3 regions of the Streptomyces sp. NPDC022910 genome follow, and region 1 is predicted to be linked to each of the others. Evidence: riboswitches for the same ligand, from Rfam matches in the RefSeq annotation. Region 1 holds a riboswitch; each other region holds the start of a gene.

Region 1 (3,262 bases):
GTACGGAGTACGGGCCGCGGCCATGTCGATCAGGCCGCGTTGCGGGATCTCCCACGCCGTGCGGTACAGGGTCCGTACCTCGGCGGGGATCCAGGCGAAGCCCTGCACCGAGCCGCCCGAGTCGCGCAGCGCCTCACGCGTGCGGGCGTCCCAGACGCCGAGGTCCTTGAGGTCCTGCACCAGGTAGGAGTTGACCTGGAGGAACTCGCCGGACAGCGTCTCGCGCTTGAACAGGTTGGAGACCTGCGGCTCGATGCACTCGTACACGCCTGCGATGGAGGCGATGGTCGCGGTGGGGGCGATCGCGAGGAGCAGCGAGTTGCGCATGCCCACGGCGGCGATCCGTTCCCGCAGGGTCGCCCAGCGCTCCGGCCAGGTCGGCTCGACAGGGTAGTGGTCGGGATGCAGGACCCCCTTGGCCGTACGCGTCTTCCCCCAGGCGGGGAGCGGGCCGTTGCGCTCGGCGAGGTCGGCGGAGGCCTCGTAGGCGGCGAGCATGATGCGCTCGGCGATACGGGTCGAGAGCGCCTTCGCGTCGGCGGAGTCGAAGGGCAGGCGCAGCTTGAAGAAGACGTCCTGCAAGCCCATCGCGCCGAGGCCGACCGGGCGCCACTTGGCGTTGGAACGGCCCGCCTGCTCGGTCGGGTAGAAGTTGATGTCGACCACGCGGTCGAGGAAGGTGACGGCGGTGCGGACCGTGGCGTCCAGCCGCTCCCAGTCGAGGTCGCCGGCCGCCGTGTCGACAAAGGCACCCAGGTTGACCGACCCCAGATTGCAGACAGCCGTCTCCCCGTCGTCCGTGACCTCCAGGATCTCGGTGCAGAGGTTGGAGGAGTGGATGACGTGGCCCGGCTCCGCGGTCTGGTTGGCGGTGCGGTTGGCGGCGTCCTTGAAGGTCATCCAGCCGTTGCCGGTCTGCGCGAGGGTGCGCATCATGCGGCCGTACAGATCGCGGGCCGGGATCGTCTTCTTCGCCAGCCCGGCCGCCTCCGCCCTGCGGTACGCGGCGTCGAACTCCGGGCCCCACAGGTCGACCAGCTCGGGCACGTCGGACGGCGAGAACAGGGACCACTGCTCGTCCGCGTCGACCCTGCGCATGAACTCGTCCGGGATCCAGTGCGCGAGGTTGAGGTTGTGCGTACGGCGGGCGTCCTCGCCGGTGTTGTCCCGCAGCTCCAGGAACTCCTCGATGTCGGAGTGCCAGGTCTCCAGGTAGACCGCGGCCGCGCCCTTGCGCCGGCCGCCCTGGTTCACGGCGGCGACCGAGGCGTCGAGGGTCTTCAGGAAAGGGACGATGCCGTTGGAGTGCCCGTTCGTGCCGCGGATCAGCGAACCGCGCGACCGGATGCGGGAGTACGACAGCCCGATGCCGCCTGCGTGCTTCGAAAGACGGGCGACCTGGTGGTAGCGGTCGTAGAGGGAGTCCAGCTCGTCCTTGGGGGAGTCGAGGAGGTAGCAGGACGACATCTGTGGGTGCCGCGTGCCGGAGTTGAAGAGGGTGGGGGAGGAGGGGAGGTAGTCGAGGCGGCTCATCAGCCCGTAGAGCGCGGCGACTTCGTCGACCGAGCGGGTGGTGTCGTCCTCGGCGAGGCCGCTCGCCACCCGCAGCATGAAGTGCTGGGGCGTCTCGATCACCTTGCGGGTGATCGGGTGCCGGAGCAGGTAGCGGCTGTGCAGCGTGCGCAGGCCGAAGTAGCCGAAACGGTCGTCGGCTGCGGGGTCGACGAGGGCGTCGAGACGGTCGGCGTGCAGCCGTACGAACTCGGCGGTGCGGTCGGCGATGAGTCCCTCGCGGTGTCCGACCGCGACGGACTCGGTGAAGGTGGTGACGCGCTGGGAGGCGGCCTCGGCGCGGATGCCGATCGCCAGCAGGCGGGCGGCCAGCCGCGAGTAGGCGGGGTCCTCCGAGATGAGTCCGGCGGCTGCCTCCGTGGCCAGCTCGCGCAGCTCCTCGGCGATTTCGCAGTCCTCGCGAGCCGACCGGCCGCGCAGCGCGGCGGCGGCGACCCTGCCGGGATCGGCGTCGGGGAGGTCGGCGGTCAGCTCGGTCAGGGTCCGCAGCAGCGCGGCACCGGGGCCGTCGGTCTGCGTCGCCGGGGTGGCTGAAGCCGGGTCGGCTGGCGCGATGGTCACGTGGGACTCTCCCTCGCTCGGCACGGGGCCTGGCGGAGGGCAGAGGCAGCTCACGAGCGCGCGCGGCGTCGCGTCCACCGGCCCATTCCACGAGGCCCGGACGTCAGGCGCCCGGGCCGGACGGCCGGGCGCACTGTCGGCAGGTCCTCGGACTGACGCTCGGACGTGCACGCATGGGCGAACACGCACAAGTACACCGTTGCGGGACAGTTCCGGATTCGCACCGGATTCCCCTGCGGCGACAGCGAGCATGAGCATACATCTTGTGCCGGGCTGCGATGTCACCCCCAGATGTTGTGTCGTGGTGGTGTCAGAGCGTCAACTCGTAGGTGAGGAGAGTGATGTCGTCGAGCTCGGGGAGGGGATTCCAGTCGCGCTCGGGAGTGCGGAGGAAGCCCAGCCGCTCGTAGATGCGGTGGGCGGCGTGCATCGTGCGCTGGGTCGACAGGACGACGCTCATGCAGCCGGCGGTGGCCCGTGCCCGGTCGACACAGGCGCGGACGAGGGCCCCTCCGGCACCGCGGCCGCGAGCCGTGCGGTCGACCGCGAGCATCCGTATCTCGGCCTCCCCCGGGCCGGCGATGTCGGCCATGGGGCCGCCGGCCGGCACGAAGGTCACGCCGCCGAGGACGCGGTCGCCGTCGCTGGCCACCAGCACCTCGGCGGCAGCCGCCCGCCTGGCGACGTCTCTCAGCTCGCCCAGGTACTCGTCGCTCTCGCCGAAGTCGAGGAGGCCGTCCTGGAGGTAGGCCTGGGCGGTGATGTGGCCGAGCGCGTCGTATTCGTCGGGGGTCGCCTGCCGGATCACGATGTCCATGCGGCCGAGTGTGCCGGACGGGTACGACAACGGGCCGCCGGATTTCCTCCGACGGCCCGTGAAGCACCGGTTCCTAGTGGGATGTGCCCGCCGTCGCCGGCGGCAGCTCCACCTGCACCCCGGGGTCGCCCGCGTCCACCGTGTAGTCCTCCGGCCTGGTCTCGTCGACGCCCTCGGGAGCCTTGACCGCCTTCAGGACGAAGGTCAGCACCACCGTGACGACGACGTTCAGTACGAATGCCGTCAGGCCGATGTAGCCGATCTCGCCGATGCCGGGGATCTCCTTGGCCGAGCCACCGAAGTGCTTCTGGG
Region 2 (3,262 bases), on a different contig from region 1:
CCGCGCACCTGGCTCTCGGGCATCGCGCTGCCGATCACCCAGGGTGCGGTGATCCATGGTCAGGGCCTGGTCGACATCTCGCTCTACTTCACCGACGGCAGCGACCGCCTGAGCTGGTACTCGCATGCCAGCATGCTGCTGGCGGCCGGTCTGCTGGCGGTGTTCGTGCTGTTCGTGCGGCGGCTGGGGCCGGCCGCGACCGTACTGCCCTGGTGCGCGTTCTTCCTGGCCACCCGCTCGCAGGACGGCTACTACCTGCTGATGACGCCGCTGTGGCTGGCGGCCGCCGTCACCGTGCCGCCCAGCGCCTTCACCACCGCCTGGCAGCCCCGGCTGCTGGAAGGACGGCGGGCGGCCCGCATGGTGGTGGCCGCGGCCCTGCTGGCCCCGGCCTTCGTGGCCGTGACCGTGGCGGCGACCGGCAGACCGCCGCTGCACCTGCAGGCTGCCGCCGCCTCCCGGACGTCCGGGGCGGTCAGGACCCTCACGGTCAGCGTGAGCAACACCGGCGACGCTGCTCTCCAACCCCACTTCATGGTGACCACCGGGCAGGGCATGAGCCGGTACTGGAAGGTGCTCGACGGACCCTCGTCCGTCGCCGGTCATGGGACGGCCACCTACCGGATCGAGGCGCCGGGGGGCCGCTTCGGCCTGCCCGACAAGAACACCCGCATCCGGCTGCGTGCCTTCTCCGCGTCACCGATGACGCTGTCGAGCCAGGACATTCATCTGCAACGCGAGCCGGCGCCCTCGAAGTGACCGTCCGTCACGTCACCTGTTTCAGCAGCTCCAGTACCACCGGGTCGATCAGCCGGTAGCGGACGACCCGTCCCTCCTTCTCACCCGCGACCATCTCCGCCGTCCGCAGCAGCCGCAACGCCTGCGAGACGGCCGGGTCGTTCATGCCGGTCGCCACCGCGAGGTCGGAGACCGCGAGCGGTCCGGCCCGGTGCAGGGCGAGCAGCAGAGCGAGCCGGCCGGGGTCGGCGAGCAGGGAGAAGCGGTCGGCCCAGGCACGTACGGCCTCGGGTGCGCCGATGGCCTCGATGGCCTCGCAGACCCGGTGGCCGTCGATGGTGCGCCTGCCGGCGCGGTCGGCGGGGACGAGATGCATGCGGGCATTCTCCCAGGCACCTCTGTGTGATCTTCGATACCTCCGGACACCTGCGCAACTGTGCAGTCTTGCAGGCGTTCCCCGCCCGCCCTAAGGTGGGCGGGCCGTGGTGTTCGGGAAGACCGGTGAAAGCCCCCAGGGGCTCAGGCCGGAGCGGCCCTCGCCACTGTGATCGGGGAGTTCCCGTCCCGTGCCACCCGTCCTCGGGTGGCGCCACTGGTCGAGTGTCGACCGGGAAGGTTGGGGCGGGCGCGGTGATCCGTCAGCCAGGAGACCGGCCACGGCATCTCACGAAGTGATCCACGAGGTGCTGGAGCGTGATCGTAATGACCCTGCCCGATCCTGCGTCCTTTCAGTGGCGGCGCGAGGACACCCTGCGGACCGCCGGACTGCTGGCGGTGATCGCGGCCCTGCACGTCGTGGCGTTCGGGGTACTGTTCCTGCTGGTGGTCCCGGAGCACTACGAAGTCGGTTCCAAGGCGTTCGGGATCGGACTCGGCGTCACCGCCTACACGCTGGGCATGCGGCACGCCTTCGACGCCGACCACATCGCCGCGATCGACAACACCACCCGCAAGCTGATGGCCGACGGCAAGCGGCCGGTGTCCGTGGGCTTCTGGTTCGCGCTCGGGCACTCCAGCGTGGTGGTCGTGCTCGCCGCGCTGATCGCCGGAGGCACCCAGCTCGCCGGACGCCTCATGAACGAGACCTCCGGCACGCACCAGGTGCTCGGGGTGATGGGGACGACGGTCTCGGGCTCCTTCCTCTACCTCATCGCCGCCCTCAACCTGGTCGCCCTCAGGGGCATCCTGCGAGTCTTCCGGGCCATGCGGGCGGGCACGTACGACGAGAAGGAACTCGAACAGCACCTGGATTCCCGGGGGTTCATGAACCGCGTCCTCGGCCGCTTCACCAGGTCCATCAGCCGCCCCGGGCAGATGTTCCCGCTCGGCTTCCTGTTCGGCCTGGGCTTCGACACCGCGACCGAGGTCACGCTGATGGTGATGGCCGGCAGCGGGGCGGCCGCCGGGCTGCCCTGGTACGCGATCCTGTGCCTGCCGTTGCTGTTCGCGGCCGGGATGAGCCTGTTCGACACGCTCGACGGCACGTTCATGAACTTCGCCTATCAGTGGGCCTTCTCGAACCCGGTGCGCAAGGTGTTCTACAACCTCACGATCACCGGTCTGTCGATCGCGGTGGCCTTCGTGATCGGCACCATCGAGCTCGTCGGCGTCCTGCACGACAAGCTGGACCTCGGGGACGCGGTGACGGGCTGGATCGCCGGACTCGACCTCGACAACGTGGGCTTCATCATCGTCGGTCTGTTCGTCGTCGTGTGGGCGGCCGCGCTCGCGTACTGGCGGCTGGCGAGGGTCGAGGAACGGTGGACTCCCCGCCCCGCGGACGGGAGTTGACGCCGACGGGGCGGGGCCCCGGTCACTCGGACGCCGACGTGCGGGTGCGGCCGCGGGCGATCGCGAAGCCGGCGGCGGCCAGGCCCAGGACACCGACGACCAGGCCGGCGATGCCGAGCTCCCGGGCGGTGGAGTCGCTGGTGGCGGCGGCCTTGGTCGTGGAACCGCTCGGCTTCTCCTGCGCCGTGCCGGTGGAGGAGGATGTCGCCGTCGAACCGTTGCCCTCGGCCGCGCCCTCGGCGGTCAGATGGAGGACCGGCGCCGGGTTCTCCGGTTCCTCCGCGCCGTTCTGGGTCTCCTCGATCCAGCGGACGACGTTCCCGTCCGAGTAGGTCTGCAGCGTCTTGAAGGTCAACCGGTCGGTGTTGTCCGGGAGCTGGCCGAAGGCGACGTCGAAGTCCTGGTACTGGCCGTGCCGGATGCGCCCGCCGGTCCAGGTGATCTCCGAGACGGCGTCGGTGATGTTGCCGTCGTCCGTCTTGACCGGTGTCTTGAGCTTGGTGGTGGTCACCTGCGCGGTCCAGCCGTCCTGCGGGCTGACCAGCACGCCCAGGATCGGGTGGTCGGTGGGCAGGAAGACCTGCACCTTGGTGGTCGCGGCGGTGTCCTCCTCGTTGGGGACCCGGAAGGTCAGCACGCCGTCCGTGGCGCCCTTGGCGTAGCTCTCGGGGTGCACGGTGACGTGCGCGAAGGCCGCGCCCGCCGCGGTGAGAACGCCGGCGGCGGTGAGAGC
Region 3 (3,262 bases), on a different contig from region 1:
TCGGTCCGCCGCAGGTTGATCTCGGCCGGACTGCCGGCCCCCTCACAGATCACCGCGTCATACCTGCCCCGCAACTCGGCGAGACAGTCGAGGACCGTTCCCAGGAGCCGCTGCTGCCGCCCGCCGTGGTAGCCGCGGGCGCTGAGCTCGCCGACCGGCTTCCCCAACAGCACGACCTGACTGCTCTGCTCGCCCCCGGGCTTGAGCAGGACGGGGTTCATCAGCGCGGTCGGCTCGACGCGGCACGCCTGCGCCTGCATGGCCTGGGCGCGCCCTATCTCCGCACCCTCGCGCGTGACGAAGGAGTTGAGGGACATGTTCTGTGCCTTGAAGGGGGCGACCTTGACGCCCTGCCGCACCAGCCAGCGGCAGATTCCCGCGGTGACGACGCTCTTGCCGGCGTCGGAGGTGGTGCCGGCGACAAGGAGACCGCCGTTCATGAGGTACGTCCCTTCGCGAGAAACCTTCGGGTGAACAGCCGCCCGGCGACGGTGACGCCGAGCGCGAGCGTGGTCACCCGACGGGAGAGCCGCACGGCCCGCTCGATGTCCTGGACGTGGACCGCGCGCCCTTCGCCGTTCAGCACCGGCCGGTGCTCGACCCGCCCCCCGTACGAGAGCGTCCCGCCCAGCCGCACCCCGAGAGCCCCGGCGAACGAGGCTTCCACGGGCCCGGCGTTGGGGCTCGGGTGCTGGGCGGCGTCCGCACGCCAGGCACGCACGGCTCCCCGCGGATGCGGACCCGACGCCGCCGCGAGGGCGGCGGTCAGCCGTGCCCCCGGCCAGCCCGCGAGGTCGTCGAGCCGGGCGGAGGCCCACCCGTACCGCCGGTACCGGGGTGACTTGTGGCCGACCATGGCGTCGAGTGTGTTGACGGCCCGGAAGCCGACGAGCCCGGGCACACCGCCCACGGCCCCCCACACCAGCGCTCCCACCACGGCGTCCGAGGTGTTCTCGGCGACCGACTCGACGACGGCCCGCGCGATCCCGTCGGCGTCGAGCGCCCGGGGATCCCGTCCGCACAGGTGGGGCAGCCGCGCGCGGGCGGCCTCGACGTCTCCGGCTTCGAGGGCGCGCCCGACAGTCCTGGCCTCCCGGGCGAGCGAAGTGCCCCCGACCACCGACCAGGTGGCGGCCGCGGTCAGGGCGACGGACGCGGTACGGGACGGACGTACGGCGGAGGCGGCGAGCGCCGCGAGGGACACGGCACCGCCCACGCACACGGCGGTGTGCAGGGCGCCCCACCCGCGGTGGTCCCGCCACAGCACCCGCTCGACGGCGCCCGCGGCCCGCCCGAACGCGGCGACCGGATGCCCGCGGCGCGGATCGCCGAGCAGGTGGTCACCGAGGAGGCCGGCGGCGGCGCCGTACGCGAAGACGCGATCGGCACCCATCGGCTCAGCCGACCGCGGGGTCAGGCAGGGCCCGGTTACTGAACCTCAATCGGCAGCCGCACATGGCGATATGTCCTCACTCAGGGTGTCCACGCCCTGGTTCGACGAGACCGGCGGCGAGAGTTCCTGGCTCCCGGGGAGTTCTTCCCCGGTGACAGTGGCGGGACCGCGCCGGACTCTCACCGGCTTCCTCTCCTGCCGCCGTACTGGCCCCGGCAGTCCACCACGCCCCCGGAACACCCGTCAACTTGCTCTTGACCTGCGAAGCTGCGGTGTGCTGAGCCCCACACCGCTGAAATATCGTCAGCCGTCCGAATCGGCGCTATCTGCGCTCTTTCCGGGCCGGGAACCTGGGAAGACTACGGAACGGCAGTACGAACGAAAACGGCATGACGAACGAGAGCGCCGACGAGCGGCATTGGGTGATTCGTTGCGGGGAGACGAACCTGGTGTGGCCGGCCTCTGTTGCCTGCGGCAGCGGTGGGACACGGCGCTCGGGAGCGTCGCGGTGAGGACGCCGGGTCGGTGCGCTGACTGGTGAGACGGAGGTCGGTGTGGTCGACAGGGCGGCGTCGGCGCGTGTGTGGCGGAAGAGCAGTTACTCGGGAGGTGACGACACCGACTGTGTGGAAGTGGCCGTCGAGGGGGCGCACATTCTGGTGCGTGACTCGAAACGGCGCACCGGCCCGGTGCTCGTCTTTCGCCGTACCGCATGGTGTGGTTTGCTGGCTGGATTCGAGGACCCGGCAGCGGACGGTTTCTGAAGGTCCGTCCAGAGGACGGGAGGGACCCATGGGGGACAGGGCCAGGGAAGTGTCGGTGCGTACGGGAGGTTCTTACACTCCCCGAACCGCAGTGGCGGCGGCGGCCCCGCTGGCGCTCTTCTCCTTGACCACGGGGGTGTTCGCGGTGGGCGTGGGTGCGCTCGCCGCGCTGCTCGTGCCGGGATCCACGGCACGAGCCCTCGTCTGGTTGGTGGTGACGATCGTCGCGGCGACGTGCGCCGGACTGTGGTGGGGCCTCACCCCGGTCACGGAGCGTCTCCGCGTTCTCGACCGGGCTGCGGCGACGGTTCGTCCGCGGGGCTCGGGGACCCACTGATCTCCGGGGTGCGCGGCTCTCCCGAGCGGCCGCGCAGGGCCCGGCCTGCGCTCGCCGCGAGGGCGGTGACGGCGGCCGCGCCGAGCGCTCCCAGCACGGCCGTGGTCAGGGGGGACAGGGCGCCCGACCCGGTGCTGGGCGCCACCCGGGCGGACACGGCGATGCTGCACAGCAGGACGCTGCCGCATGCCGTGCCCAACAGCAGACGGGTCGTCGGCGTCCGTGTTCCGTCCTCCCCCTGGGAGTTGTCCGCCTCACCGTCCACCACGTGCTGTGCCTGGTCCGGGGCGTCGGGCCCCGGAGCGGATCCGGGCGGGTCGCCCGCCGACACGAAACGGAGCGCGCGCAACTGCCTGCACCACTCAAGGAACCCGAGGACCGCCATAGGTCTCCCTCCCCGTTGTTTGCCCGGGCCGTCCTTCCCGGGCCTCAGCTGTTGTCGAGACTCTCCTTGACCGCGTCGATCAGTTCGATCATCCGGTCACCCTCGTACGCCTTGTTGCTGATGTCCTCGAAGCACTCCTGATAGCGCGCCGTGAGGCCGAGGTCGTCACGGTTGGCCACGCTGCCGGTGGCGCCCTCGAGGTAGAGCAGGTCGTCGCCATCCGTGAAGCCCAGCAGGGTGAAGGACGCCCCCATGCTGAAGTGCGCGCCGGCCGTGAACGGCAGTACGCGCATGGTGACTCTGGGATGGCGGGACATCGTCTTGAGGTGTTCCAGCTGCCGCCGCATCACGCCCGGGCCACCGATGACCCGCCGGACGACCGC

Evidence for each region. Region 1 has a riboswitch for cobalamin ahead of ACZ3TS_RS03480 (ribonucleoside-diphosphate reductase subunit alpha). Riboswitches for the same ligand answer to the same signal wherever they lie in the genome.
Region 2: it holds a riboswitch for cobalamin, as region 1 does, so the genes downstream of both, nicT (Nickel transporter NicT) here and ACZ3TS_RS03480 (ribonucleoside-diphosphate reductase subunit alpha) in region 1, are expected to answer to the same signal.
Region 3: it holds a riboswitch for cobalamin, as region 1 does, so the genes downstream of both, ACZ3TS_RS16170 (cobalamin biosynthesis protein) here and ACZ3TS_RS03480 (ribonucleoside-diphosphate reductase subunit alpha) in region 1, are expected to answer to the same signal.

The regions. Positions count from the first base shown of each region.
Region 1 covers NZ_JBVHHL010000003.1:23,365-26,626, reverse strand. The annotation lists gene ACZ3TS_RS03480 (ribonucleoside-diphosphate reductase subunit alpha) at 1-2,133, opposite strand, end outside; cobalamin riboswitch at 2,255-2,391, opposite strand; gene ACZ3TS_RS03475 (GNAT family N-acetyltransferase) at 2,444-2,950, opposite strand; gene mctP (monocarboxylate uptake permease MctP) at 3,024-3,262, opposite strand, start outside.
Region 2 covers NZ_JBVHHL010000010.1:28,077-31,338, forward strand. The annotation lists gene ACZ3TS_RS12405 (hypothetical protein) at 1-759, shown strand, start outside; gene ACZ3TS_RS12410 (ArsR/SmtB family transcription factor) at 767-1,114, opposite strand; cobalamin riboswitch at 1,205-1,411, shown strand; gene nicT (Nickel transporter NicT) at 1,441-2,529, shown strand; gene ACZ3TS_RS12420 (YcnI family copper-binding membrane protein) at 2,552-3,262, opposite strand, start outside.
Region 3 covers NZ_JBVHHL010000014.1:61,419-64,680, reverse strand. The annotation lists gene ACZ3TS_RS16175 (cobyric acid synthase) at 1-440, opposite strand, end outside; gene ACZ3TS_RS16170 (cobalamin biosynthesis protein) at 437-1,393, opposite strand; cobalamin riboswitch at 1,492-1,611, opposite strand; gene ACZ3TS_RS16165 (DUF397 domain-containing protein) at 1,948-2,157, shown strand; gene ACZ3TS_RS16160 (hypothetical protein) at 2,230-2,427, opposite strand; gene ACZ3TS_RS16155 (hypothetical protein) at 2,424-2,879, opposite strand; gene ACZ3TS_RS16150 (helix-turn-helix domain-containing protein) at 2,924-3,262, opposite strand, start outside.